Regions from separate parts of the Micromonospora sp. BRA006-A genome, predicted to be linked through region 1. Evidence: riboswitches for the same ligand, from Rfam matches in the RefSeq annotation. Region 1 holds a riboswitch; the other holds the start of a gene.
What was found. A riboswitch is a leader RNA that binds a small molecule or an ion and turns the genes downstream of it on or off. The one in region 1 is predicted to bind glycine.

Region 1 (14,254 bases):
TCGATCCGCGGATGCTGGACACGGGCCAGTACGTGGGGGTACGGGAGCACGGTCGGCTGGTGGCGGTGGCGGGGGTACACGTGTTCTCGCCGCGGTGGCGGGTCGCGGCGCTGGGGAATGTGACGACGCATCCGGAGGCGCGGGGTCGTGGTCTGGGTGCGGGTGTGGTGGCGGCGTTGTGCGCCCGGCTGCGCGTGTCGGTGGATCATGTGACGTTGAACGTGCGGGCGGACAACGTGGCGGCGGTGCGGTTGTACGAGCGGCTGGGGTTCTCCCGGGTGGCCGGGTTCACCGAGTGCGCGTTGACGTCAGCGGCCGCGGCTGGGTGAGTCGAACCGGCCGGCGCGGATCTCGCGCAGGGCGCGGCGGCGGGTGTCTCCGCGCAGGGTGTCGACGTAGAGGCGCCCGCGCAGGTGGTCGGTCTCGTGTTGCAGGGCGCGGGCGAGGAAGCCGCTGCCGGTGACGGTGAGCGGTTCGCCGTGCTGGTCGTAGCCGTGTGCGGTGGCGTGCAGCGCGCGGGGGGTCGGGAAGTACAGGCCGGGGATGGACAGGCAGCCCTCCTCGTCGTCCTGGAGCTCGTCGGACAGCTCCAGCGTGGGGTTGATCATGTGGCCGCGCCGGCCGTCGGCGTCGTAGACGAACACCTGGGCGTTGACGCCGATCTGGGGTGCGGCGACGCCGGCGCGGCCGGGTGCGCCGAGCAGGGTGTCCATCAGGTCGGTGACGAGGGCGCGCAGTTCGGCGTCGAAGCTGGTGACGGGTTCGCTGGGGGTGCGCAGCACGGGGTCGCCGATGATCCGGATCGGGCGCATAGTCATGCCCGGAAGGCTATCCGTTGCTTACCTCTGCGTGGGGGTCACCCGCCGGGACGGCAGGGCTCGTAGGGTGTGCGGACACCGTCGCAGGGAGGCCGCCGTATGTATCCGCCGATCGAGCCGTACGCGCAGGGGATGCTGGACGTCGGGGACGGGCAGCGCGTGTACTGGGAGACGTGCGGCAACCCGGCCGGCCGGCCGGCGCTGGTGGTGCACGGCGGGCCGGGTTCGGGTGCGGGCGCGTCGTGGCGGCGGCTGTTCGACCCGGCCGCGTACCGGATCGTGTTGTTCGACCAGCGTGGCTGTGGGCGCAGCACTCCCCCGGCGTCGGATCCGTCGACCGACCTGTCGGTGAACACCACCGGGCATCTGCTGGCCGACATGGAGGTGCTGCGCGCGCATCTGGGGATCGACAGGTGGCTGCTGTGCGGCGCCTCGTGGGGGTCGTCGCTGGCACTGGCGTACGCGCAGCGGCACCCGGATCGGGTGAGCGCGCTGGTGTTGTTCAGCGTGGTCGCCAACACCGACCGGGAGATCGTGTGGTTGACCCGGGACATGGGCCGGGTGTTCCCGCAGGAGTGGGCGCGGTTCCGTGACGGGGTGCCGGAGGCCGACCGTGACGGTGACCTGTCGGCGGCGTACGCGCGGCTGGTGAACGACCCGGACCCGGCGGTGCGGGAACGGGCGGCGCGGGACTGGTGTGACTGGGAGGACGTGCACGTGTCGCTCGCGGGCGGGTTCGCGCCGGATCCGCGGTTCGCCGATCCGGTGTTCCGGTACGGGTTCGCCCGGCTGGTGACGCACTACTTCACGAACCGGGGTTTCCAGCCGGACGGGCAGGTGCTGCGCGACGCGTACCGGCTGGCGGGCATTCCGGGGGTGCTGGTGCAGGGCCGGTTGGACGTCAGCGGCCCGCCGGACATCGCGTGGCAGCTGACCCGGGACTGGCCTGACGCGCGGCTGGAGATCGTGGAGTCCGGCGGGCACGGCGGCGGGCACGGCATCAGCGAGCGGGTCGTCGCCGCCCTCGACGAGTTCGCCGCCGCCGGCTGAGCGCGCCGCGCACGACCGCTACCGCCCAGCAGAGCCGCCGCGAAAAGGCCGGGCGCCGAGCCGTCAGCCGGCGAGCAGGGCGCGGATCGGGGCGGCCTTGGCGGCGGCCTCGGCGACCTCGGCGGCCGGGTCGCTGTCCCAGGTGATGCCTCCCCCGGCCCACAGGTGCAGCAGGTTCCCGTCGGCGGCGGCGGTGCGGATGGTGAGGCCCAGGTCGAGGCGGTCGGGGCCGACCCAGCCGAGCGCGCCCATGCTCGCGCCGCGACCGACCGGCTCCAGCGCGCCGATGTGCGCCAGGGCGGCGTGTTTGGGTGCGCCGGTGACCGAGCCGCCGGGGCAGACGGCGCGCAGCAGGTCGGCCAGGCCGAGGCCGTCGGCGGGCGCCGCCGACACCGTGGACTCCGCCTGCCACAGGTCACACCAGCGGCGTACGGCGAACAGCTCGTCGACGCGCACCGAGCCGGTGCGGGCGATGCGGGCGAGGTCGTTGCGTTCCAGGTCGACGATCATGACGTGTTCGGCGCGTTCCTTGGCCGAGGCGAGCAGGTCGCGGCGTCCGGCGGCCGTGGCCGGGCGGGTGCCCTTGATGGGGCGGGTGACCAGCCGGCCGTGTTCGACGGCGATGAGGGTCTCCGGGGAGGCGCAGCCGAGTGCCCAGCCGGGGCCGTGCAGGGTGCCGCCGTAGCGGGCACCTGGTAGCGCGGCGAGGCGGGCCAGCGCGGTGCGCGGGTCGCCGGTGTAGCCGGCGGCGGCGTGGCCGACGATGTTGACCTGGTAGACGTCGCCGCGGGCGATGGCGGCGCGGACCGCGCCGACGGCGTCGGCGTGCGCGGCCGGGGTCCAGCTGTCCCGCCAGTCGCCGAGCCGCCACGGCTCCGGGGCCGGTGGCCGGGGCGCGGCCGGGCGGCCGGTGTGGTGGTAGACGACCACGACCAGGTCGGGCAGCGCCGGCGCGGGGCTGGGCGCGCCGGGCGACACGCCGATGGCGTACGCGCCGGCGGCGGCGGACAGATACAGCGCGGCACCGCACACCGCGGCGTCCGGGTCGTGGCGGCCGGGCCGGGTGAGGTCGTCGCGGTCGATGCCGTGTGCGGCGAGGAAGCGTTGGGCCAGGTCGGCGGGGTCGCCGCCGTCGCCGATTCGCCAGTAAAGCCGAGCGGTCTCGACGATTCGGCGGCGGCATCCGGGCGGGGCGCCGGGTGCATCGACCTCCACCTGTGGGAGCGCTTCCACGACGTCCGGGCCGTTACGGGTCATCCGTTCAGCCCATTCTGGGTGAACAAGACGCATCCTTGCTCGTTGCCGCTCAGTTTTCCTTGGTACTGTGCGTCACTGGTCATGTGAACCATGACACAGTGCCCCCACAGTCCGGAGAACCCGATGTGTCAGCACCAGCCCACCTGCCCCTCCGCCGACGCGACCGACCGAGAGGCCGCCCGCGTCCTCGCCTGCTTCCCTGAGCAGGGCTGGAGCCTGCTCTGCAACGGTGTCATCGTCTTCGAGGACACCGGTGAGCTGCTCCCCGACGGGCGCACCATCGCCCCGCACCGGGGTCCGGCCCGCCACGCCCTCGTCGCCTGAGCGATCACGCAGCGTCAGTGAGCGTACGCGCCGGCCATGACCGTCCGGCGCGCCGGCCGGGGCGGCGAGAGCCCACCGCCCCGGCGTCAGCCGCTCAGTCCTCGAACGCCTCCGGCGCGGGGCACGAGCAGACCAGGTTCCGGTCGCCGTACGCGCCGTCGATGCGCCGCACCGGTGGCCAGTAGCGGCCCGCCCGGTCCACACCCGCCGGGTAGGCGCCCACCGACCGCGGGTACGGGTGCGGCCACTCGTCGGCCGACACCATCGCCGCCGTGTGTGGCGCGTTGGACAGCGGGTTGTCCCCCGCCGGCCACTCCCCCGAGCCGACCTTGTCGATCTCCGCCCGGATCGCGATCATCGCGTCGCAGAAGCGGTCCAGCTCGGCCAGATCCTCGCTCTCGGTCGGCTCCACCATCAGCGTCCCGGCCACCGGGAACGACATCGTCGGCGCGTGGAAGCCGTAGTCGATCAGCCGCTTCGCCACGTCGTCGACGCTCACACCGGTGGCCTTGGTCAACGGCCGCAGGTCCAGGATGCACTCGTGCGCGACCAGGCCCTTGTTGCCGGCGTACAGCACCGGGAAGTGCGCCCGCAGCCGCGCCGCCACATAGTTCGCGGCCAGGACGGCCACGCCGGTGGCGCGGGCCAGCCCGCCGGCGCCCATCATCCGCAGGTACGCCCACGGGATCGGCAGGATCCCCGCCGACCCGTGGTTCGCCGCCGAGATCGCCGGCCGCCCGTCGGCGCGCGCGCCGAGCGGGTCACCGGGCAGGAACGGCGCCAGGTGCGAACGCACCGCCACCGGGCCCACGCCGGGGCCGCCGCCGCCGTGCGGGATGCAGAACGTCTTGTGCAGGTTCAGGTGCGACACGTCCGCCCCGAACCGGCCCGGCTTGGCGAACCCGACCAGCGCGTTGAGGTTCGCGCCGTCGACGTACACCTGACCGCCCGCGTCGTGGACCTTCGCGCACAGCTGGGCGATGCCGGTCTCGTACACGCCGTGCGTCGACGGGTACGTCACCATGATCGCGGCGAGCGCGTCCCGGTGCTTGTCGATCTTCGCGTCGAGGTCGACCAGGTCGACGTTGCCGTCGGCGTCGCAGCCGACCACCACGACCCGCATGCCGGCCATGACGGCGGACGCGGCGTTGGTGCCGTGCGCCGACGACGGGATCAGGCACACGTCCCGGTGGGCCTCGCCGCGCTCCCGGTGGTAGCCGCGGATCGCCAGCAGCCCGGCCAGCTCACCCTGCGACCCGGCGTTCGGCTGCACGCTGACCGCGTCGTAGCCGGTGACCTCGGCCAGCCAGCCCTCCAGCTGCGCGATCAGCTCCCGGTACCCGGCGGTCTGCGCGTCCGGCGCGAACGGGTGCAGGTGCGCGAACTCCGGCCAGGTGATCGGTTCCATCTCGGTGGTGGCGTTGAGCTTCATCGTGCACGACCCCAGCGGGATCATGCCGCGGTCCAGCGCGTAGTCGAAGTCGGCCAGGCGGCGCAGGTAGCGCAGCATCGCCGTCTCCGAGTGGTGGCTGTGGAACACCGGGTGGGTGAGGAAGTCCGACGTGCGGGCCAGCCCGTCCGGCAGGGCCGTATCGGTGTCGCCGTCGAACCCGTCGACGCCGAACGCCGCCCACACCGCCTGAAGGTGCGCGGGCGTGGTGGTCTCGTCGCAGGAGATGCCGACCCGGTCGGCGTCGGCCAGACGCAGGTTCACGTTACGCTCGGCGGCGGCGGCCACCACCTCGGCGGCGCGGCCCGGCACGATCGCGGTGACGGTGTCGAAGAACGCGACGTCCGCGACCTCGACGCCGCCGGCGCGCAGCCCGGCCGCGAGCCGCGCCGCCGCCTCGTGGGTACGCCGGGCGATGGCGCGCAGCCCGTCCGGGCCGTGGTAGACGGCGTACATGCCGGCCATCACCGCGAGGAGCACCTGGGCGGTGCAGATGTTGCTTGTCGCCTTCTCCCGGCGGATGTGCTGCTCGCGGGTCTGCAACGCCAGCCGGTACGCCGGGTTCCCGTCGGCGTCGCGGGACACCCCGACCAGGCGGCCGGGCAGCATCCGCTCCAGGCCCGAGCGCACCGCCAGGTAACCGGCGTGCGGCCCGCCGAAGCCCATCGGCACGCCGAAGCGCTGGGTGGTGCCGGCGGCGATGTCGGCGCCGATCTCGCCCGGCGGGCGCAGCAGCGTCAACGCCAGCAGGTCCGCCGCGACCGTCACCAGCGCGCCCACGCCGTGCGCCGCCTCGACCAGCGCCCGATGGTCACGGACCGCCCCGGACGCGCCCGGGTACTGCAGGTGCAGACCGAAGAACTCCGCCGGCAACTCGTCGCGCTCGACGTCGATCACGCGCACCTCGATGCCGAGCGGCTCGGCCCGGCCGGCGATCACCGCGACGGTCTGCGGCAGCGCGTCGGCGTCGACCACGTACACCGGGCTCTTGCTCTTGGACGCGCGGCGGGCGAGCGTCATCGCCTCGGCCGCGGCGGTGCCCTCGTCGAGCATCGAGGCGTTCGCCGTGGCCAACCCGGTCAGGTCGGTGACCATGGTCTGGAAGTTCAGCAGCGCCTCCAGCCGGCCCTGGCTGATCTCCGGCTGGTACGGCGTGTACGCGGTGTACCAGGCGGGGTTCTCCAGCACGTTGCGGCGGATCACCGCCGGGGTGTGCGTGCCGTGGTACCCGAGGCCGATCATGGACACGGCGACGGTGTTGCGCGACGCGAGGGCGCGCAGCTCGGCGATGGCCTCCCGCTCGCCGGCCGGGGCGGGCAGGTCGAGGGTGCCGTGCCAGCGGATCACCTCGGGGATCGCCGCGTCCATCAGCTCGTCGACGGAGCCGTAACCGACGGTGTCCAGCATCCGGCGTTCGTCGTCGCGGCCGGGGCCGATGTGCCGGTCGGCGAACTGCTCTGCGGTCATGCGCTGCGCTCCTTGGTGGGGCGAGGTCGACGGGTCGGCCTCCCCCTGAGTCGCGCTGACGCGCTCCACAGCGCCTGCCCACGTGGTCCTTTTGCCTGAGAGGTTCCGGGGAGAATCTGCCCCTTCGGCGCCGTCGGGTCGACGGTCTCTCCCACGTGGGTGGTACCGGCACCCCCAACGCTACCAGCGGGCGTGTTTCCGGCTCATGTCCCGGGGGTTGATCACACCGGCGCCGGAGCCGCCGCGCACCGGTCGGCCAGCGCGCACAGGGTGGCGCCCAGCGGGGCGTCCAGGCGCAGCGCGGCGTACCCGTCGCCGCGGGTGACGCCCTGGTTGACGATCGCCACCGGGATGCCGTGGCGGGCCGCCCGCAGCACGAACCGCCGGCCCGACATCACCGTCAACGACGAGCCGAGCACCAGCAGCGCCCGGGCCCGCTCGACGAGCGCGAAACAGTCCGCGACACGCGGGGCGGGGACCGTCTCGCCGAAGAACACCACGTCCGGTTTCAACATGCCGGTGCCGCAGAGCGCGCAGTCGACGGTGCGGAACCCGGTCACCGCCTCGTCGGGCAGATCCACGTCACCGTCGGGGTTGACGCGCGCCACCCGGGCGTCGAAACCCGGATTCGCCTCGGACAGGCGCCGGTGCAGCTCGTCGCGGCCCGTGGCGTTGCCGCAGTCCAGGCACGTCACCTCGTCGAGGCGGCCGTGCAGTTCGATCACACCGGTGGCGCCGGCGGCGGTGTGCAGCCCGTCGACGTTCTGCGTGATGATCCCGCCGAGCAGCCCGGCGTTCTGCAGCCGCGCCACCGCCCGGTGCCCGTCGTTGGGCACCGCCCGGGCGATGGTCTGCCAGCCCAGGTGGCTGCGCGCCCAGTACCGACGCCGGGCCAGCGGATCACGGGTGAAATCCTGGTACGTCATCGGGGTGTGCCGGCGCGCCGCGCCGCTGGGCCCCCGGTAGTCCGGGATGCCCGACTCGGTGGACAGGCCCGCGCCGCTGAGCACCACCACGTCCCCGGCGGCCACCAGCCGCGTCAACTCCTCGAACGCCTCACTCACCCGTCCATGGTCCCTCGCCGCGCCGCTCGCTGCCCCTCCCCGCCCACCCCACTTCGTCGATCATGAGGTCGGCGGTCGTCCGGGCCGGCGTGCCGGGCCGCCAACCTCATGATCGACGAAGCCGGTCGCCCGGCGGCGGGCGGTGTACCGGGCTAGGTTGAGCCCATGCGCGTCGTCATCGCCGGAGGGCACGGAAAGATCGCCAAACTGCTGGAGCGGGAACTGGCCGGACGCGGAGACACCGCGCTCGGGCTGATCCGCAACCCCGACCACGCCGCCGCGCTACGCGCCGCCGGCGCCGAACCGGTCGTGTGCGACCTGGAACACACCGACGCCGGCACCCTCGCCGCCCACCTGGCCGGCGCCGACGCAGTCGTGTTCGCCGCCGGCGCCGGACCCGGCAGCGGCGCCGGCCGCAAGGACACCGTCGACCGCGGCGCCGCCGTGCTGCTCGCCGACGCCGCCACCCGCGCCGGAGTACGCCGCTACCTGCTGGTCTCCTCCATGGGCGTGGACGCCGCACCGGCTGAAGGCACCGACGACGTGTGGGCGGCGTACCTGCGGGCCAAGAAGGCCGCCGAGGACGACGTCACCGCGCGGGACCTCGACGTGACGGTGCTGGGGCCCGGCCGCCTCACCGACGACGAACCCGGCGGCCGGATCACCCTGGCCCGGCACGTCGAACCCGGCGCGATCAGCCGCGCCGACGTGGCCCGGGTGCTGCTCGCCCTGCTGTACGCCCCGGCCACCGCCGGGCACACCCTGGAACTCGTCGGCGGGGACACCCCCATCGCCGACGCGATCGCCGCCGTCACCGCCTGACACCCGCCGGCGCGTCCCGGCCCGCGATCACGCGCGGGCCGGGACACCGCTCAACGCTGGTGCCGCGACAACGCCGGCTGCGGCGCGGCCCCGCCGCCCTGCGGCAACTCCCGCGCGATGCGCTCCATCGTGCGTGACAACTGCTCACTGCCGTCGTCGAGGTGCCGGGCCGCCGCCTGCATGTGCGAGATCATCATCTCGCCGAAGATCCGCAACGCCTCACGCGTCGCCACCGAGTCGTCGAAGCCGCTCCCGGCCGCGCTGCGGTACTCCGTCACCGCCCGCTCGGCCTCCCGCTTCGCCTCCTCCGCCGCCGCCCGCATGTAACTCTCATACTGGGTACGGGCGTACTCGGCGACCCGGCGCGCGTAGTCGTGGGCCTGCGCGATGATCTGCTCGGCCTCCCGCTGCGCCGCCGACAACAGGTTGACCTCCTTCGCCGCCGGCGCCACCGCCGCCTCCGTGCTCGGGATCACCCCGTGCCGGTGCAGCTCCAGATGGTCGTTGAGCCGCTCGTTCTCCGCCCGCAGGTTCGCCACCTGCGCCGCCAGCAGATCCAGCTCGTCGGCCACCTGCAACCGGAACCGGTCCACATCGGTCTGGTCATAGCCGCGGCGGGTGAACGCCGCCGACCCGAACTCCCACCGACGCACCCGGTCCGAGGTCAACCGCACCTGCACCGGACCGGACACCTGCTGCGCGTCGTAACTGCTGATCGGACCCGCGCTCACCGGTTCACCTCCGACTCGTCAGCCCCCGTCATCGTCCGCCACGCCGGGCCGTACCAGTGCTTGCCGTAACCCTCGTGATGCACCTGACCCGGCTGGAACCCGGCACCGGTCAACGCCGCCACCGAATGACCCACCATCTCGTCCGAGCCGCACACGTACACGTGCCGCGACCGCCAGTCCCCGTCGGCCAGCACCCGGTCGGCGATACGCACCGACTCACCCGGCCGGGCCGGATCCGCACCGGCCACGTACGACACCCGCAGCCACGGATGCGTCGCCGCCAGCTTGTCGATCGCCTCGCTGTCGTAGAACTCCATCCGCGACCGGGCACCCACGTACAGGTCCACCCGCCGCCCCGAACCCTCCGCCGCGACCTGCTCCACCAGCGCCTTCACCGGCGCCCAGCCGGTACCACCGGCGAGCAGCAGCAGATCCGACGCCCCGGCCCGCCACAACGTCAACCGGTCCCCCACCGGCGACGCCAGGTGGATCTGGTCACCGGCCGCGCACCCGTACACCAGACGCGACGACACCACACCACCCGGCGCGGCCCGCACGTGCAACTCCACCGTGCCGTCCGGCCGCGGCGCGTTCGCCGGCGAGTAGTACCGCCACGACCGCACCGCCGGATGCGACACCCCGATCGACTGGCCGGGCGTGAACGGCAGCAGATACTGCGGGCGTACGGTCAGCACCGCCACGTCGAACGTGCGCTGCTCGTGCGTCAGCACCTCCGCCACCCACCACGGCGGCGACTTCGACTCCGCGGCCTGCGCGCCCTCGGTCATCACCTGCGCCACCAGCCCGTACGCGGCGGCCCAGTCGGCGGCCAGCTCCTCGGTCCACGCGTCGCCGCAGAAATGCCGCAACGTCGCCAGCAACGCCTCACCGACCGCCGGGTAGTGCTCGGCGCGCACCGCGAACTTCCGGTGATCCGCGCCGAGATCCCGCAGGAACCCGACCAGCCGGTCCACCTGGTCCACGTGGGACACCACATGCCCCAGCGCGGCCACCAGACGGTCCCGCTGCCCGGCCATGTTCGTGGGGAACATCTGCCGGGTCTCCGGATGTGCCAGGAACAGCGTCGAATAGAAGTAGAGCGGCACTTGGTCGCCGTGCCCGGCGACCAGGGACCAGCTCTGCTTGAGCCGTGCGACGTCCACGCTCAGGCGTCCCCCGCCGACACGACCTGCTCCCGCACCTGCCCGAGCACGACCTGCACGTCGGCGATCACGTCCGCCGGCACACCCAGCTCCACCAGCGTCGCGGTCAGGTGCTCACCGACCTTCGCGTAGTGCTCACCGGTGATGTTCAGCGGCTGGTGCGCCTCGTCCAGGCCACGGCCCGCGTACTCGTTGGGGCCGCCGAGCACCACCGCCAGCATGAGCGCCAGGTGCCGCCGCTGCTCCACCATGTCCACGTCGGCGAAGTAGCCGGCCAGATCCGGATCGGCCAGCACCTTGTCGTAGAACAGCTCCACCGCGGCCTTCACCGCGGCCGCGCCACCGATGCGCTCGTAGTGGGAGATCGGGGTGGTCTCGCTCGTCACCGTCATGCTCGGTCCTTCCACCAGGGGTCCGCGGGCAGCGCCGCGGCAGGGGTTCGCCGTCCGGCGCGGCGTCACACAGCGTTCCACCGTGACGTCGACACGCCGACGACCGGAACGGACCATAGCGCGCTCGCCGGCACAGTTCACGACCGCCCTGTGCCGATCCCGAGAACTGTCAATCACGGACAGTGAACGACGCGGCGCGAATCGGTGGACGCACCGCATCCGGCCGGACACGAGCCGTCAACATGGACGACGTACCGTCCTTTTCGGACATCCCGTGCGCACGTGCCGTGACCTGCGGCGACTCACACCCGCCCCGGTGGGCACCGTCCACCCGCCCCGGTCCGCGGGAAAGAACCACACCCCGTCACCAGAACACGAATCGCGCCACACCCTTTTCGGGCGCGGCGCGATCCCGTCAACGAGACGCGACGCAGGTCACCCGGCCCGGCGCCGCGCCCGGCGCGCCGCCAGCTCGTCACCCACCGACTCCGAGTCCGACTCCGGCTCCACCGCCGGCACGGCCGGCTCCTGCCCGCCCACCGGCTCCGCCGGCAGATGCGACAACGAACCCTGGATCTCCTTGAACGCACCACCGATCGCGATGCCGAACACGCCCTGGCCGCCCTGCAACAGATCGACCACCTCCTCCGGCGACCGGCACTCGTACACAGTCGTCCCGTCGGAGATCAACGTGATGCCCGCCAGATCGTCCACCCCACGCGACCGCAACGCCTCGATCGCCTTACGGATGTTCTGCAACGACACCCCGGCGTCCAGCAGCCGCTTCACGACCTTCAACACCACCAGGTCGCGGAACGAGTACAACCGCGACGTCCCCGAACCCGACGCGTCGCGCACACTCGGCACCACCAGCGCCGTACGCGCCCAGTAGTCGAGCTGCCGGTAACTGATCCCCACCGCCGAACACGCGGTCACACCCCGGTAGCCGACCTCGCCGTCACCGGCCGGATCGGGCCCCACACCCGCCTGCTGTTCCACACCCGGACCAGGATCCCGCGGCTCGTGCATCGGACCAACCTCCCCGCGCCCGTGGCGGTGCCGCGTCGATTCCCCGTACGCGCACCACTCGACACGGCAACCCTAACGCCGCCCCCCGCACTTCACCCGCAGGAGACACCGCGACACGCCGCGCCACCACCCGGGCGGGACACCTCAACCCGCGAAGTCCTCCGGACGCACCTGATCCAGGAACTCCCGGAACTTCTCGACCTCGTCCTCCTGCTCGTCCGGGATCACGATCCCCGCCTCGCTGAGGACCTGCTCCGCACAACGAATCGGAGCACCCACCCGCAACGCCAACGCGATGGAGTCACTCGGCCGCGCCGACACCCGGACACCGTCACCGAGCAGCAGATCCGCGTAGAACACGTTCTCCTTCAACTCGGTGATCTCCACCGCCCGCAACGGCGCCTGCAACGCCGTCAGCACATCCCGCAGAAGATCGTGCGTCAACGGCCGGGCCGGCTTGACCCCCTGCTGCTCGTAAGCGATCGCCGTCGCCTCGACCGCGCCGATCCAGATCGGCAGATAGCGGTCCCCCTCGACCTCCCGCAGCAGGACGATCGGCTGGTTGCTGGGCAACTCCACCCGAACTCCGACCACGCTCAGCTCGCGCACCGCCGCCTCCGTGTCGTCGTCACCTTGCACCGCGCCCTTCCCTGCACGGTACACGGACCAGGACACGGGAGTCCCACGCGCTACGTGCACCACGCCTCGCCGGACGGGCATACCCCGGCAAGCCTACGACACGCTCCGCGCACCAGATCTTTCCGCGCCGACAGACGACGAGGGGCCGGGCGCACACGCACCCGGCCCCTCGCACCGACTCACCGGCCCAGCGTCGACCGCAGCCCCACCCGCACCAACGCCGCGTGCAACCGCTGCGACAACGCCACCAACTCCCGCGCCGTCTCCGCCGCCCGAGCCCGCGCCGCCGGATCGCTCTGCCGCGCCAACGGCGCCACCAACTGCGCGAACAACCCGACCTCACGATCCGCCGCCGACCGGTACGCCCGCAGATGCCGAGGCTCCAGCCCGTACGCCGCCAGACCCGCCACCGCACTCGCGATGATCAACGCATCCGCGTCGTACCACCCCGGCGGATCCGACACCAGCACACCCAGCCGCTCCAACTCCGCGAGCGTCGACTCGTCCACACCACTACGAGCGATCAGACCCGCCCGGTCCAGCCGCACCTCCGACGACTCGACCGACTCCACCGGCTCCCGGCCCGGAACCTCACCACCCGGACCCACAGCCACCAGATTCGGCCGCCCCCGCCCCGGCGACGGACCAGACCCGTCCCACTGGGCCAACTGCTCCCGGATCACCCGCAACGGCAGGTACTGATCCCGCTGCGCGGTCAACACGAACCGCAACCGCGCCACATCGTCCCAGCCGTACTTCCGATAACCCGCCGGCGTCCGCTGCGGCTCCACCAGGCCCTCGGCCTCCAGGAACCGCAACTTCGAGATCGTGACGTCCGGAAACTCCGGCCGCAACTGCGCCAGCACCTCGCCGATACTCATCAGCGCAGGCGCCCGCGCCGCCCCGGACGGCGTCGAAGCCGCAGGCTCGTTCACCCCCGGCCGGCCTCCTCCTCCGGGCGCGGACCGGCGATGAACACCACCCGGAACTTGCCGATCTGCACCTCGTCACCGTTGCTCAACGTCGCCGCCTCGACCCGCTCACGATTCACGTACGTGCCGTTCAGGCTGCCCACATCCCGCACCGTGAACGTCCCACCGTCACGGTGGAACTCCGCGTGCCGCCGCGACACCGTCACGTCGTCGAGGAAGATGTCACTGTCCGGATGCCGCCCACTCGTCGTCACATCGTGGTCCAACAGGAACCGGGCACCCGCATTCGGACCCCGGCGAACCACCAGCAACGCCATACCCGGCGGCAACGAACCGGACATCCGGCTCGGCACCACATCGGTGTCCGGGCCCTCCAGCACTTCGTCGAGCGAGCCGAGATTGAGCGTCGAAGTGACGTCGAGCGGGGGGAACTCGTCGTCTGGGCGCGTCATGGGACCACCTCACGGATCTGTTCGGTCGGCGTCAGGGAATGGCGGGTCTGGCCGCCGGGCAACACCACACCCGGCGGCTGGCTCCCCGTGCCCGGGAAGGCGCATTCCGCAACGCTCAAACTATTGGTTCTCGGTCGACTGGGCGAGCCTAGCCAGCGCCGAAATGCAGGGCAACCGGACGCGCGGAACCTCGCCGCCGCCCGGAACAGCACGAACTCAGCTCTCGGTGAGCTCGCGGTACGCATCAGCGGTCAGCAGACCCTCGACCGCCGCCGGATCATCCGGAGTGATCTCCACCAACCACCCCGCACCGTACGGATCCGTGTTGATCACCTCAGGGGTGTCGGCCAACGCCTCGTTGCGCGCCGTCACCGTGCCACTCAGCGGCGCGTAGATCTCCGACACGCTCTTCGTCGACTCGATCTCGCCCAGCGACTCACCAGCCGCCACCACCGCACCGGCGTCCGGCAGCTGCACGAACACGATGTCACCCAGGGCGTCCTGCGCGAAGTGCGTGATACCGACGCGGACGACACCACCGTCACCACCGACCACCCACTCGTGCTCGGCGGTGTACCGCAGATCCTCAGGAATCACCAACTGCGTCCTTCGTCATCGGTGCACCGGAGAAACCGGCGCGGCCGCGACCGGTCACGAGACCGGC
Region 2 (14,254 bases), 3.0 Mb from region 1:
ACCAGGTGCACGTCGGTGCCTCCGCTGACCACCCGGATGCCGGCCTTCGCGACCTCGGCGGCGCCGAGACGATCGGCAACGATCTTCGCGCCGGTCAGGGCACGCCGCTGCTGATCCTGGAACCGCGGTTCTCCGGCGATCCGAAAGGCCACCGCCTTCGCGGCCACGACATGCGCCAGCGGACCACCTTGCTGGCCCGGGAAGACCGCAGAGTCCAGCCTCCGCGCGAGATCGGTGTACGCGCTGAGGATGGTGCCGCCCCGGGGGCCGCCGAGGGTCTTGTGCGTGGTCAGGGTGACGACATGGGCGTGAGGCACCGGGTTGGGATGCAGACCGGCCGCGACCAACCCGGCGAAATGTGCCATGTCCACGAGCAGGTATGCATCCACCTGATCGGCGATCCGCCGGAACCGGGCGAAATCGAGCGTCCGAGGGTAGGCCGACCAGCCGGCGATGAGCAGCTTCGGCCGATGCTCGCGCGCCAGCTCTTCGACCTCGTCCATGTCGATCAGGTGGTTTTCGGCGCCTACGCGATAGCTCACGGCCCGGTACAGCCGCCCCGAGTAGTTGATGCGCATGCCATGGGTCAGATGACCGCCGTGAGCGAGGTCGAGCCCGAGGATGGTGTCACCCGGCTGGAGCAGAGCAGCCATCACGGCGGCGTTCGCCTGCGATCCGGAATGCGGCTGCACGTTCGCGTACGTGGCACCGAACAGCCGCTTGGCCCGGTCGATCGCCAGGCACTCGATGTCGTCGACATGCTCGCATCCGCTGTAGTAGCGCCGCCCCGGGTAGCCCTCCGCGTACTTGTTGGTGAGGGCCGATCCCTGCGCCTGAAGCACGGCTCGGGGCGCGAGATTCTCGGAGGCGATCATGCCCAAGGTCTCGTGTTGGCGGCGTAGCTCCCGGCCGATCGCCTCGGCGACGACGGGGTCGAGGTCGGCCAGATCATCGTCGAAGGCTGCCATCGGGGCCTACCGCGACTCGTTGGAGAAGGCGCGGTACTCGTCCGGCGACATCAGGGAAGGCACCTGCGCCAACCGGACCCGCAGAAGCCAGCCTTTGCCGTACGGATCGACGCCGATCAGGCCCGGATCGGCGATGACCGCCTCGTTGACGGCGACGACCTCTCCGCTGACCGGGAGGTACAGCTCCGCGACCGACTTCGTGGACTCGACCTCTCCACACACGTCACCGGCAGTCAGGTGGCTCCCCGGCTCGGGCAGTTGCACATAGATGACATCACCGAGCGCTTCGGCGGCGAAAGCGGTGATGCCCACTTCGGCCGGCTGAACCGAGTCGTTGACCCACTCGTGGTTGAGGCTGTACTTCAGGTGTTCCGGTACGTTCATGACGCTGAACCCTCGCAAGGAATGGCCGCGATCACCGCGGACGACGGTAGAACGGAAGAGGGACGATCTCGACGGGCTCGGTGGTCCCCCGGATCTGCACGGCCAGCCGGATGCTGTCGCCGGTGCCGGCACGGATGCCGGCCATCGCGATCGGTCGTTTGAATGTGGGTGACGGGGCGCCGCTTGTGATGAGGCCGACCGGATCAGCACCATGGCCGTCGTCGGTCAGCGTCACCACCTGCTGGCCCGCTCGGGGAATTCTCTGCCCGGACGCGACGAGGCCGACGAGCCGACGGGTGACGCCGCTCTTGTGGGCCTCGGCCAGCGCGGCTCGTCCGACGAAGTCGCCTGGTTTGACGAAGGACACCACCCGCCCCAGCCCGGCATCGAACGGGGTGACGTCACGGCCGATCTCTGCGCCGTACAACGGCATCCCAGCCTCGATGCGGAGGGTGTCGCGGCACGCCAGCCCCGTGGGCGTCAAGCCGTGACGCCGACCGGCCACAAGCGCTGCTTCCCACGTGCGGACCGCGTCTTCGGCGTGTACGAGCAGTTCGAAGCCGTCTTCGCCGGTGTAGCCGGTACGAGCCACGACGGCTGGCCGACCGTCGATGTTCAGTAGCGCTACGGTGTAGTAGCGGAGCCGGGTGAGTCCCGTACCGGTCAGGGCTTCCACGATGGGGGCGGCGCGCGGCCCCTGCACCGCGATGATCGCCCGCTCGTTCGTGCGGTCGGCGGCCCAGGCCGCGTAGTCCGCACAACGGGTCCTGATGGCCTCATGTACGACGCGTGTGTTGATGGCGTTGACGACCAGCAGGTACCGGTGCGATGCGAGGCGATAGGCAACGAGGTCGTCCAGCACCCCGCCGGCGGCGTCGCAGAGCATGGTGTAGCGCGCGCCGCCGATCGGTACGGCGGACAGGTGCCCGACCAGAGCGTAGTCCAGTGCTGCCGGGGCCTCCGGCCCCGACACCTCGAGCTGACCCATGTGGCTGAGATCGAAGAGGCCGGCCTGTTCGCGTACGGCGCGGTGCTCAGCGAGCTCACTTCCGTAGCGAAGGGGCATCCGCCAGCCGCTGAAGTCGGTGAATCGAGCTCCGTGTCCTATGTGCGATGCATGCAGAGGTGAGCGGAGCAGAGCCGCAGGATCCTGGTGCACGGGGGCGCTCCTCGTCCCGACGCACGCGGCGTCGAACGGTCGGTTGCCTCCCGCTCTGTCATTGACCTGAGAGCTTCACCGCTGCGTCAGCGGCTTGCACCGTGGGTGAGACGACGGTCGTCTGCTTTCCAGAGTCACCTCGCCTGCACGGTAATGGGGCCTGAGAGTTTCTTGGGAGTTTGCTCCTTCGGCGCTCCGAATGAACGGAGTCTCTCCCGTGCAGGTTCGAATGGTGTCTATGTAGTTGTGGGCCATTCGCAGGTTAGATGACGGCATATACCGCGTCAACATCATCCTGCCCATAGCTGATGCCTATATATCGCCGTCGGATCGCTACGACGCTGCGGGATGGGCGTGGGGGTTGGCCCGCCACCATCGGGCGAAGGCAGCGTTGTCGTTGACGTGATCCAGGTAGGCCCGGGTGATGGCCTGGAACAGGATGCTGCTCTGTGCAGAGGTCAGCGCATCGCGCCGCCAGACGACCATCAGCCTGGCCAGCAACTGCGGCTCCCCGCGCAGCGGCAGCACCCGAGTCCCGGCGGCCGGGGCCCAGGTCGGGTCGACCAGCCGGACACCGTCTCCGGCGGCCACCAGTGGGTGCGCGGCGCCACTCGGCGCTTCGTACCGGATCTTCGGCTCGAAACCTGCAGCGCGGCAGGCCCGTCGCAGCGAGGCAAGTGAGCCGTCGTCCGGCCCCGGCGGGCACACCCACGATTCGTTTCTCAGGTCGGCCAGCCGCACCTGCTCGTGGTGGGACTGCGGGTGGGAGGCGGACATGGCGACGAAGATCGGGTAACGGGGGATCAGTGGCCGGCTGGTGAGCGTGGGACCGATCGGCATCTCGAAGCCCTCAAGGATGCCCAGCAACGCGGCATCCAACTGGCCCCGGGTGAGTGCCTCCACCAACAGGCGCGAGGACGGCTCGATCTGCAGCGCGATCTCCGGATCCGGGAACGCTTCCGCGACATGACGTACGATACTGCCCGCGCAGGCGATGTGGACGGTGCCGAGTCGGAGCAGGCCCGGATTGGGGTGCCGGTCGCCGAAGTCCTCGACGAGCGCGTCGACCTCGGCCAGCACGACGCGGGCGCGCTGGAGCACCTGCTTGCCGAGTTCGGTCGGTTGCATACCGGTACGGCTTCGGACGAACAGCGGCCCACCGACCATCTTCTCGATCCGATGCACCTGGGCCGTCAGCGCGGGCTGCGACAGACCCAGGCGGGCGGCGGCGCCGGTCACGCTTCCGGCCTCGGCGATGGCACTGATCGCCCGCAGGTGGCGCACATCGATGCCCATGACCGAGATTATGCACGCGACCGCAGGCGGCCCGGTGGCCACAGGCCAGGCGGGCGCGCCGCCCGGCGACTCCCGCCGGGCGGCGCGCTCATACCCATCACATGGGGTTCAGTAGCGCGTGCTCACCGTGGCGCCGGAGCAGGCGGTCTTCCCGTAGAGGCTGATGTAGTGGTACCCGGCGGCCGGGCTGGGGATGGCCAGCGACTCGGTGTTGCCGGCCCCGGCAGAGGAGCGGGTGGCGTTGCTGGTGGTGGCCCAACTCGACGGACTGTAGTAGAGATCGCAGTTGCCTGTGCCGCCGGCTGCGGCAATGGTGAGGGTGCTGACGCCGGCGGGCAGGTAGATGTACAGGTAGTCGTAGTTGCCCGCGGTCGCGGAGCGTCCGCTGCGCTGGCAGTCGCGGTCGAGGGTACGCGTGTCAGTGCCACCGCATTCCGGCATGGTGGTGCCGCCGCCCGTCGTGACCGAGATGGTCTGGGACGATCTCGCGGTCGCTCCCTGGTTGTCGGTGACCGTCAGCGAGACGGTGTAGGTGCCGGCCGCAGCGTAGGTCTTGCTGGGGTTGACGGTCGACGAGGTGCTCCCGTCCCCGAAGGCCCACTGCCGTGAGGCGATGCTGCCGTCGGCGTCCGTGGACCGGTCGGTGAAGGTGGCGGTGAGCCCACTGGTCGCCACGATGAACGAGGCGGACGGCGGCTGGTTGGTCGGGGGCGGCGTGGTGCCCCCGCCGCAATCCCCTGCCGCGCAGCGCGTCAGCCAGGCGTCGAAGTCGGCGTCGTAGCGCGAGCCGATGGTGCTGGTGAGGTACGTGCGGGCGGCGTTGAATGCCCCCGATCGGTAGTATCCGAGCACTGTCGTCATGTCCGGCCGATGGGACTGCATCATGTACCGCACGGCCAGGTAGCCCCAGTTGTAGATGCGCGTCTGGTCGTTGTTGTAGGTGGTGTCGAACAGCGTGCGCAGCGCATAGGTGTGGTTGCCCGCCTGGTTCTGGGCGCTGGTGTAGGTGACGTTCCGGTAGGAGTAGGAGACGTACTCGGCGAAGCCTTCGATCCACCAGATGGTAGGTGTGGTGATGTTGGCGCTGAAGTCGCCGTACATGTTGAACCGGCCATCGAGGTAGTGGGTGTACTCGTGGTTGAGGTTCCAGATCTGGAAGGCCGGCCGGACCCACTCGGCTTCGTAGGCGATGAACCTTGCCTGGTTGCTGGGGTCCGACGGGTTGCCCTCCAGGTACATACCACCGTTGTTCGTATCGATGCCGTAGATGGCGCCCGCGTAGGTCTGGTAGTCGGTGCTCGAGTTGAAGACGACAACCTCGATGTCGGTGTTGACATCGCCTGCCACCGGCCCGCTGTCCCCGACCAGGCTGTGGAAGTAGGCGTCCTGGCCCTTCAGGCTGGTGCAGGACTGGCTCAGTTCAGCCGAGGTCATGTCCTGCGCGACGATCTTGATCGATGGGCTGCATGTGTAGTTGATCGTCAGGACAGAGCTGGTCAGCTGGGCGGAGAGGTTGCAGGTGGTGTAGTAGGAGCAGTTGGCGACGTCGTATGCCTGGGTCATCTCGGCGACGCCGACCCAGAGCGGCGCGGTCGGGCCGGTCATGTTGCTTCGCGAGAGAAGCGCCGACGCCATCGGCCGCGCGATGGGCTTGAGCGGGGCGTGCTGCAGGAATCGTCCGAGTTCCCGGCCCGCGTTCGACGTGAGGTAGCCGTTGTCGGTGCCGAGGAGACCGGCGTGGGTGTTGGCGAAGTTGTACAGGTTGTCGAGCACGGTGCGGTCGCCCTGCACGGCGGAGACGAACGCGGGCACCTGGTGGCCTCGGAACAGCACCGTGTAGACGTTGTTGACCGCGTTGAGCATGTACCAGGACGAGGTGTACGACGAGTTGAAGCCGGTCAGGAGCCGGTTCACCACGAACAGGTATCGGGCGTTCTCCTGTGCGCTGTCGATGAGCGTCACCGCCTCCGCCAGGGTTTCACCGTTGGCGTCGGTCACGTCCCAGGCGCGTGCGTTCGCGAAGAAGGCGTCGAGCGCTGAGCGGATCGCGGTCTGCAGTGCCGGCCCGTACGTTCCGACGCTCGTGTCGTACCACTGCACGTAGTAGCCGGCCCGCAGGTAGAGAACGAGCTGGGGCATGCCGGTGGAGGGGTTACCCGGGTAGCCGGGCGAGCCGTCCCGCACGGCGTACGCGACGCTTGCCATCTGCGCCTCGCGGAAGGCGTTGTAGGCATCGCTGCCGGAGAGGCTGAACAGGCTGTTGATGCAGTCGACAGTGGATCCCTTGATCTGGCTGACCAGTGCCGATCCCGTTCGGCCGGTGAAGTCTGCGGGGCTGCAGGCGGCAGCGGCAGCGCGAGACCCGGCGTCCGACGGCCGAGCGCGTCGCTTCGCGGTTGCGGGGCGGTCGTAGTCGACGCGGGCGGCGTCCTTCGCGGCCGGCTGCGGCGGGCGCTTGTGTACGGGGAGCGCCTGCTCGCTCACATGGTCTACCCGGTCCTTGCCCCGAACAGTCGCATCGCCCGCTGCCGGCGGTGCCGCATCGGTCTTTCTGGCCTGCTGCCCGGGTGGCACGGGCCGCGCCGAGTTCGCGGCGGCCGGCGGCGCGATGATGCCGCAGGCGAGCGTCAGCGCGGTGAGCGCGCCGAACAGCTGACCTAGTCTTCGCCGCAATGGGTGTCCAGACATGCTCTCTCCTCATGGGCGAGGGTGTGATCCAGCAAAGGCGCTGACGCACTTCGATGGATGCTTGGGGGGTGGACGCTAGCCAGGCGGCTCCGGCGGCCACAACGAGTCCACAGCGGGCGGTCAGGGTGGCCCGCCTGGGCCTTACCGGAACCTGTGAGCGATGCGTCGAGGGTCGTCGGATCGATCAGGCGACGTGATGGACACATGACATGAAAGCGGGCGGTCCGGTCGTGCGATCGTCCAGGTGTTCACGATTCAGACACCGGACGGCAACCATGGCGACCATCTTGCTCATCGACGAAGACCATCGCTATCGGCGGCTACTCGGCGATCAGTTGACGCGCTTCGGTCATCTGGTCACCGAGATCGCCCTCCATGAGAGCGGGCGGACGCTGTCCGACCTGACCTGCCACACCCACCGGAGGCCGGATGTCGTGATCGTAGACCCGGTCGTGCCGGCGGTGGACGGGCTGCTGCTGATGCGCCTGCTGTGTGTCGCGTCCCGCCGCCCGGTTCTGGCACACAGCATCAGGGGCATCGACGACGACGTCGTCCGCATGCTACGCGCCGGCGCAGACGGATTCCTGCCGAAGCCGTGTCCGCCCACGGTGGTTGACGCCTGCGTCGGCGCTCTGCTTCGCCGGGTTCCGCCGGCACCGCCTCCGGCGCCGTCCGAGGTCGGCGCTCTTCGCATCGATGTGGCAGGTCGCAGCGTCACCGTGGACGGGCGGCCCGTGGCGCTGACGCGTACCGAGTTCGAGCTTCTCGCCTATCTGGCGGAGCACCCCGGCCGGGTGGTGCCACGGTCGCAGCTACGGACGAGGATCCGCGCAGAGGGTCTGCCGTCGGCGGCGTCCCTCGACGCCTTGCTGTGCCGTCTGCGGCGCAAGCTCGGCGAGCGCTCGACAGGCACGAAATACCTGCACACCGCTCGGGGGCGGGGAGTCTCACTGCGACCGGTTCCCGCGCGGGAGCAGATCACGCAGACATCCGGGAGCGATGCGGCGCGTTGATCGCCGATCGTTCTGGGCCGCGCCGCGGCGCACTTCATGGAGGACCGCGATGCGTTGCGGCAAGGGACGTGGTCCGGCGGGCCGTTACCAGACGAAGCAGCGATTAGCAGGTCGACTCGGGCAGCGGGCTTCGAGCGCCGGGTCACATCACGACGCGGACACCAGGCCAGCGTTCGGTGGGGCGGTGGCGGGCGAGTCGCCGCCGGGAGATCTCCGCGCTGGCCCTGGCCGGGTTGCGCCGCCACACCCCATCGAGCAGATCGTCGGGGCCGTGGGGCGCGCATACCGTGATCTGGTCATGCGCGTCGAGGCGTACGGCCACGGCGGTGGCGTACTCGGGCCAGGTGGCAATGGCATCGGCGACGGTCCGCAACGGCGCCACCGGACCTCCGCCGAACTTGGCCGGGTACCAGGTGTGCACCGCGGCCTGGTTTTTGCCTCCCACGGCGGATTCGGCTAGCGCGGATGATCACGGGCGACCTCCTCGCCACCCGAGCCCCGGGCGGCGGCGCCGCGTGCCGCGGCCGCCGGGGGACTTCGGCCGGTCGCGATGTACGCCCGGCGATCGGCCGTCTCGTGACACGCTGCCGTGGGGACGACCCGGACGGGAGCGGAAGTAATGACCATCGGTATCGCGGTGAACGGCAACTGATGGGCCGAGCGGTGATCATGCTGGCCGCGGTGGCGGCGGCCGTGCTGGTGGACGTGCTCAGCGGCGTACTCGTCAACCGGATCGCCCATGGTCGCTACAAATGGCTGCTGGCGCCGCTGCGCCAGGCCTGCCGCCGCCCGACGACCGCCGTTCTGCTACTCGCTGGCCTCTACGCCGCGCTGCCGGGAGGGCCGGGCCGGTGGCTGCGCGAGGGCCGGCACGCCATCCTGTTGCTGCTGATCGGCAGCGTCGCCTTGCTGGTGGTCAGGGGGCTGCACGTCGCCGAGATCGTGGCGTTCAGCCGGCTGCCGGCCGGGGTGGTGGCCGACCGTCGGATCCGCCGCACTCGCACCCAGATCCGGCCGGTGCGACGGTTGACCTCGACGGCGGTCACGATCGTCGCGATCGGTCTGATCATGACCACCTTCGAGCCGATACGCCTGTTCGGCATCTCGGTGCTCACCTCGGCCGGTGTGATCGGCGCCGTGATCGGCCTGTCCGCCCGGACCGCGCTGGGCAACGCCTTCGCCGGCATCCAGGTCGCCTTCGCGGACGGCCTCTACATCGGTGACGTGCTCGTCATCGACGGCGAGTGGGGTCGCGTCGAGGAGGTGAAATTGACTAACGTGGTGATCCGGCTCTGGGACGACCGCCGGCTCATCCTGCCCACGACCTACTTCACCGAGCGCCCGTTCCAGAACTGGACGCGACACGAGACCCGGGTGGTCGGCAAGGTCCAGATCCACGTCGACCACACCGCCAACCTGGACGACCTGCGCGTCGAGGCGCAGCGCCTGATCGAGGCGTCGCCGCTGTGGGACCGGCACCAGTGGGTGCTTCAGATGGTCGATGCCAACCCGCAGACCGTCGTCATCCAGATCCAGGCGTCCGCCGCCGACGGGCCGAGCGCCTGGGACCTCCGCTGCGACCTGCGCGAGGCGATGGTTCGCTACCTGCGGGAGAAGCACCCGCAGTGGCTGCCCCGCACCCGCAGCGAGTACAAGCCCTGATTCCGCGCCCGGGATGCGGCATTCGCGTTGCCGACCAGCAGCCGGGCCGTTAGACCACCATAGGGCTGACACGCAACGAAGGTGGGGAACCCGATGCTGGTTGACCTGCTCGCCCAGGACGCTGCCCCGGGAGACCTCATGGCGGCGCGGGTGCAGATGGCCCTGTCCCTGGGCTGGCACATCGTGATCGCCTCGTTCGGCGTCGGCATGCCGGCGGTCACCGTCTTCGCCGAGTGGCGCGGTCTGCGCACCGGGGACCCGACCTTCACCCGGCTGGCGCGCCGCTGGGCCAAGGCGATGGGCGTGCTGTTCGCGGTCGGCGCGGTGTCGGGGACCATCCTGTCGTTCGAGATGGGGCTGCTCTGGCCCGGCCTGATGGGCCGCTTCGGCGACGTGATCGGCCTGCCGTTCGCGATGGAGGGCATCGCGTTCTTCGTCGAGGCCATCTTCGTCGGGATCTACCTGTACGCCTGGGACCGGGTGCCACCCCGGGTGCACCTGCTCTCCGGACTGCCGGTCTGTGTCGCGGGCGTGGCGTCCGCGTTCTTCGTGGTGTCGGCAAACGCCTGGATGAACCAGCCCCGCGGCTTCGACCTGGTCTCCGGCGAGGTCACCGACGTCAGGCCGTGGCAGGCGATGTTCAACCCGGCGACGCCGCCGCAGACCCTGCACATGATCGTCGCGGCGTTCATGGTGACCGGCTTCGGCATCGCCAGCGTCTACGCGGTGGCCCTGCTGCGCGGCCGCCGGGACCGCTACCACCGGCTCGGCTTCGCCATCCCGTTCACCGTTGCTGCGGTGCTCTCCCCGGTGCAGGTCGTGGTCGGCGACTGGGCGGCGCACTTCGTCGCGGAGTACCAGCCCACCAAGCTCGCCGCGATGGAGGGGCTGGCCCGCACCGAGGCCGGCGCGCCGCTCTCGCTCGGCGGCGTCTACGTCGACGGGGAACTGCGGTACGCAGTCGAGGTGCCCAACGCCCTGTCGCTGCTGGCCAGGTGGGATCCGGACGCCGTGGTCATGGGCCTGGACCAGGTGCCCGACGATCAGGAGCCACCGGTGACGGTGGTCAAGTGGGCGTTCCAGCTGATGGTGGCCATCGGCTTCGGGCTGGTGGCGCTTTCCGCCTGGTGGGCGCTTGCGTGGTGGCGGCGTCGGGGTCCGCCGCGCTCGCCGTGGTTCCTGCGGGCCGCCGCCCTGTCCGGGGTCGCCGCCGCCGTCGCGGTCGAGGCCGGCTGGGTCGTCACCGAGGTCGGGCGGCAACCCTGGATCGTGTACGGCGTGCTGCGCACCGCCGAGGCGGTAAATCCGGCGCCGGGCCTGGCCACCGGCCTGGCCCTGGTCGCCGCCGTCTACGCGGTGCTCACCGTCGCCACCGTCGCGGTTCTGTGGCGGATGGCCTGCCACCGCGACGAGCCGGTCGCTCCGCAGGAGGGCGTACCCGAACCGGTGGACAGCGGCCGATGACCGTCGTCGACGTCCTGCTCGGGGTGCTGCTGGCCGGTCTGACGCTCTACACCCTGCTCGCCGGCGCGGACTTCGGCGCCGGGATCTGGGACCTCCTCGCCGGCGGGGCGCGCCGCGGCGCAGCCCGCCGGGAACTGATCGCGCACTCGATCGGCCCGGTGTGGGAGGCCAACCACGTCTGGCTGATCCTGGTGATCACCCTGTTCTGGACCACCTTTCCGCCCGCGTTCGCCGCGTTCGCCTCCACCCTTTACATCCCGCTGACCCTGGCCGCGCTGGGCATCATCGGTCGTGGCGCGGCCTTCGCCTTCCGCAAGGCCAGTCACACCCTCACCGAGCAACGCCTCTACGGCGCCACCTTCGCGCTCTCCTCGGTGGCCACCCCGTTCTTCCTCGGCTCGATCGTCGGCGCAGTCGCCTCCGGTCGCGTCCCACCCGGCATCGCCGAGGGTGACATCTGGCGCAGCTGGCTCAATCCCACCTCCATCTACGGCGGACTGCTCGCGATCGGCGTGTGCGCGTACCTCGCCGCGGTCTACCTCATCCACGACGCGCGCCGCGCCGGTGCCGCCGACCTGGTGGCCCAGTTCCGCCGCCGCGCCCTGGTCACCGGCATAGTGGTGGGCGTCGGCGCGGCGGCCGGGCTGGCCGTCGTCGCCGCCGACGCGCCGGACCTTTTCGCCGATCTTCGGGGCCGGGCGCTCGCCTTGGTGCTGCTCTCGTTCGCCGCGGGGCTCGGGTCGCTGGTGCTGATCGCCACCGGCCGCTACCGGGCGGTGCGGGTGACCGCGGCCCTCGCGGTCGCGGCCGTCCTCTGGGCCTGGGGCGCCGCCCAGTACCCAGACCTGCTGCCGCCCGACCTGACCGTCACCGAGGCGGCCGGTGATCCCACCGTGCTCGCCACGGTGCTCGCCGTCCTCGCGGTCGGAGCGCTGCTGCTGGCGCCCTCCCTGCTCTGGCTGTTCGGCATCTTCCAGCGCTCCAAGCCGGCCGCCGGCAACCCACCGCCCCGGTGACGCTCACTCGGGCGGGCGGCCTGTGGGCGGCGCTGGCGGCGGCGGTGGCGCTGGGAGCCCTGCACCTTCTCGCGCCGGCCATCCGCCGGAGACTGCCGGTGCCCACCCACGCGGCGACGTCCCTCGGTGGCGGCATCGCCGCCGCGTACGTGTTCCTCTATCTGCTGCCGCGCCTCGCGGAGGGCAACCAGGCGGTGGCCCACGTCCTGGAGGAGGAGATCAGGCCCACCCCGGCCCGCGGATTCGTGCTGTTCCTCGTCGCGCTGGTCGGCTTCTTCACGTTCTACGCCCTGGAACGTGTCACCCACCGCTCGCAGCAGCGCCGGCAAGAGCCCACCCGGCTGGTCTTCGGGTTCCAGCTCGGCTTCTTCGCCCTGTACAGCGGCCTGATCACGTACACCCTGGCGACTAAGCTGGACGCGGGGCTCGGGCCGGCGGTGCTGTTCGCCGTCGCCATGGGGCTGCACGTGCTGGCCACCGACGGCGTCCTGGCCGAGCACTTCCCGGTCAGCCTCACCACCGGGTGGCGCCTCGTCCTGGTCGCCGGCGCCGCCGGCGGCTGGGTGACCGCGGTCGCCGTCCAGCCCACCGGCGTGCTGATGAACGTGCTCACCGCCTTCCTGGGTGGCGGGATCCTGCTCAACATTTTCGTCGACGAACTGGCCCCCGAAAGGCACTCCAGCTTCACCTGGTTCACCATCGGCCTGGCCGCCTACTCCGGCCTGCTCGCCTTCGCGACCTTCACCACCGACGTCGGCGCTGCCTGAGGACGATCACCGGCCGCCTCCAGACGGCCAGCCGGTGATGGCGGCCGGTTGTCAGCGACTGACCGTCACGTCGACCGGTCCGGCGCTCACGGTGCCGTCATTCAGTGGGGTGCAGCGGATGCCGCCCGTGCGGCGCAGGGCCTTCTACGCATTGGGGGCCGATGGCGACGTCCTTCAGGCACAGGGGGTTGGCCGGGCGGTTGTCCCGCAGGCTGACCGGCCTGCGCCGGCGTCGTCGTCAAGCCCTCCCAGCACGGCCGCGGTTTGGATGATCTGCTGCAACAACTCGCCGGGGTGGAGCCCCCGGGACACACCGCGACGGCTCGCCGAGCTGCTCGTCGGGTGTCACGTGCCAGCCGGTACGGCGGCGGGCCGGACCGAGAGGTCGAGCTCGCCGCCGACGACATTGACCTCGATGGTGTCGCCCGGATTCGCCCCGTCATCGAGCAGCAGGGTCGACAGCCGGTCTTCCAACTCGCGCTGGATGCTGCGCCGCAGTGGCCGCGCCCCGTACTCGGGCTGGTAGCCCCGGTTGGCCAGCCACTGCACGGCGTCCGGGCTGACCTCGAGGTCGATGTCCTGTGCGTGCAACCGACGGCGGGTGCGGTCCAGCAGCAGGCCGGTGATCTCAAGGAGCTGGTCCCGGTCCAGGCCGGTGAAGACGATGATCTCGTCGATCCGGTTGAGGAACTCCGGCCGGAACCGCTGCCCCAGCAGCCCCATCAGTTCCTCGCGCTGGTCGTTGACCGGACGCCCTGCCGCCTGCGCGGCCAGAATGCGGTCCGCGCCGATGTTGCTCGTCATGATCAGGATGGTGTTGCTGAAATCGACCGTGCGACCCTGCGCGTCGGTGAGGCGACCGTCGTCGAGCACCTGCAGCAGCGCGTTGAACACATCCGCATGCGCCTTCTCCACCTCGTCGAAGAGCAGCACCGAGTATGGCCGGCGCCGGACCGCCTCGGTGAGCTGACCGGCCTCCTCGTACCCGACGTAGCCCGGGGGCGCTCCGACCAGCCGGCTGACCGTGTGCTGCTCCTGGAACTCGCTCATGTCGAAGCGGATCATGCTGGACTCGTCGCCGAAGAGCGCCGCGGCGAGGGCTCTGGCCAGTTCAGTCTTGCCGACGCCGGTGGGGCCGAGGAAGAGGAACGACCCGTCGGGTCGCTGGGGGTCACTCAGCCCGGAACGCGATCGGCGTACGGCAGCCGCCACAGCCCGTACGGCCTCGTGCTGGCCGACCACGCGCTCGTGCAGTTGCTCCTCGATGCGCCTCAGCCTCTGCTTCTCCACCTCCGTGAGCTGGGTGACGGGAACACCGGTACGGCGGCTGACCACCTCGGCGATGTCGCTCATATGCACCTCGGGCACCGGAGGCGTGCCCTCCTGCGCCGCCGCCAGATCCCGCTCGGCCGCACCGATCTCGGCTTTCAGCGCACCCGCGCGTTGATAATCCTCGTTCGCCACCGCGCTGTCCTTCTCCCGGCGCAGCTGGGACAGCCGCTTCTCGATCTCCTTCTTGTCCGGAGCCGGGGTGCGGGAACGAAGCCGGACCCGGGCCCCCGCCTGGTCGAGCAGGTCGATGGCCTTGTCCGGCAGAAACCGGTCGGTGATGTAGCGGTGGGACAGTTCAGCCGCGGCGTCCAGCGCTTCGTCCGTGTAGCGCACCTGATGGTGCGCCTCGTACCGGTCACGTATGCCCTTGAGGATCGCGACGGTGTCCTCCACGCTCGGCTCCGACACCAGGATCGGCTGGAACCGGCGCTCCAGCGCAGGATCCTTCTCGATGTAGCGACGGTACTCGTTCAGTGTCGTCGCACCGACCACGTGCAGTTCGCCG

Region 2: linked by a shared signal. The riboswitch ahead of gcvT (glycine cleavage system aminomethyltransferase GcvT) and the one ahead of gcvP (aminomethyl-transferring glycine dehydrogenase) in region 1 are both predicted to bind glycine.

What each region holds. Positions count from the first base shown of each region.
Region 1 covers NZ_JANCLW010000001.1:3,553,509-3,567,762, forward strand. Annotated here, with positions in the region: gene NMK34_RS16110 (GNAT family N-acetyltransferase) at 1-329, shown strand, start outside; gene def (peptide deformylase) at 309-818, opposite strand; gene pip (prolyl aminopeptidase) at 918-1,868, shown strand; gene NMK34_RS16125 (chorismate-binding protein) at 1,932-3,125, opposite strand; gene NMK34_RS16130 (DUF5999 family protein) at 3,249-3,449, shown strand; gene gcvP (aminomethyl-transferring glycine dehydrogenase) at 3,544-6,366, opposite strand; glycine riboswitch at 6,440-6,530, opposite strand; gene NMK34_RS16140 (NAD-dependent protein deacetylase) at 6,588-7,430, opposite strand; gene NMK34_RS16145 (NAD(P)H-binding protein) at 7,596-8,252, shown strand; gene NMK34_RS16150 (DivIVA domain-containing protein) at 8,303-8,983, opposite strand; gene NMK34_RS16155 (globin domain-containing protein) at 8,980-10,146, opposite strand; gene NMK34_RS16160 (group I truncated hemoglobin) at 10,149-10,538, opposite strand; gene NMK34_RS16165 (MerR family transcriptional regulator) at 10,974-11,567, opposite strand; gene NMK34_RS16170 (bifunctional nuclease family protein) at 11,712-12,176, opposite strand; gene NMK34_RS16175 (MerR family transcriptional regulator) at 12,386-13,087, opposite strand; gene NMK34_RS16180 (FHA domain-containing protein) at 13,138-13,590, opposite strand; gene gcvH (glycine cleavage system protein GcvH) at 13,807-14,187, opposite strand; gene NMK34_RS16190 (DUF881 domain-containing protein) at 14,242-14,254, opposite strand, start outside.
Region 2 covers NZ_JANCLW010000001.1:578,693-592,946, reverse strand. Annotated here, with positions in the region: gene glyA (serine hydroxymethyltransferase) at 1-968, opposite strand, end outside; gene gcvH (glycine cleavage system protein GcvH) at 975-1,352, opposite strand; gene gcvT (glycine cleavage system aminomethyltransferase GcvT) at 1,384-2,511, opposite strand; glycine riboswitch at 2,650-2,739, opposite strand; gene NMK34_RS02935 (LysR family transcriptional regulator) at 2,845-3,807, opposite strand; gene NMK34_RS02930 (collagenase) at 3,916-6,495, opposite strand; gene NMK34_RS02925 (response regulator transcription factor) at 6,771-7,508, shown strand; gene NMK34_RS02920 (nucleotidyltransferase family protein) at 7,651-7,953, opposite strand; gene NMK34_RS02915 (mechanosensitive ion channel family protein) at 8,160-9,170, shown strand; gene NMK34_RS02910 (cytochrome ubiquinol oxidase subunit I) at 9,264-10,634, shown strand; gene NMK34_RS02905 (cytochrome d ubiquinol oxidase subunit II) at 10,631-11,650, shown strand; gene NMK34_RS02900 (hypothetical protein) at 11,647-12,417, shown strand; gene NMK34_RS02895 (ATP-dependent Clp protease ATP-binding subunit) at 12,763-14,254, opposite strand, start outside.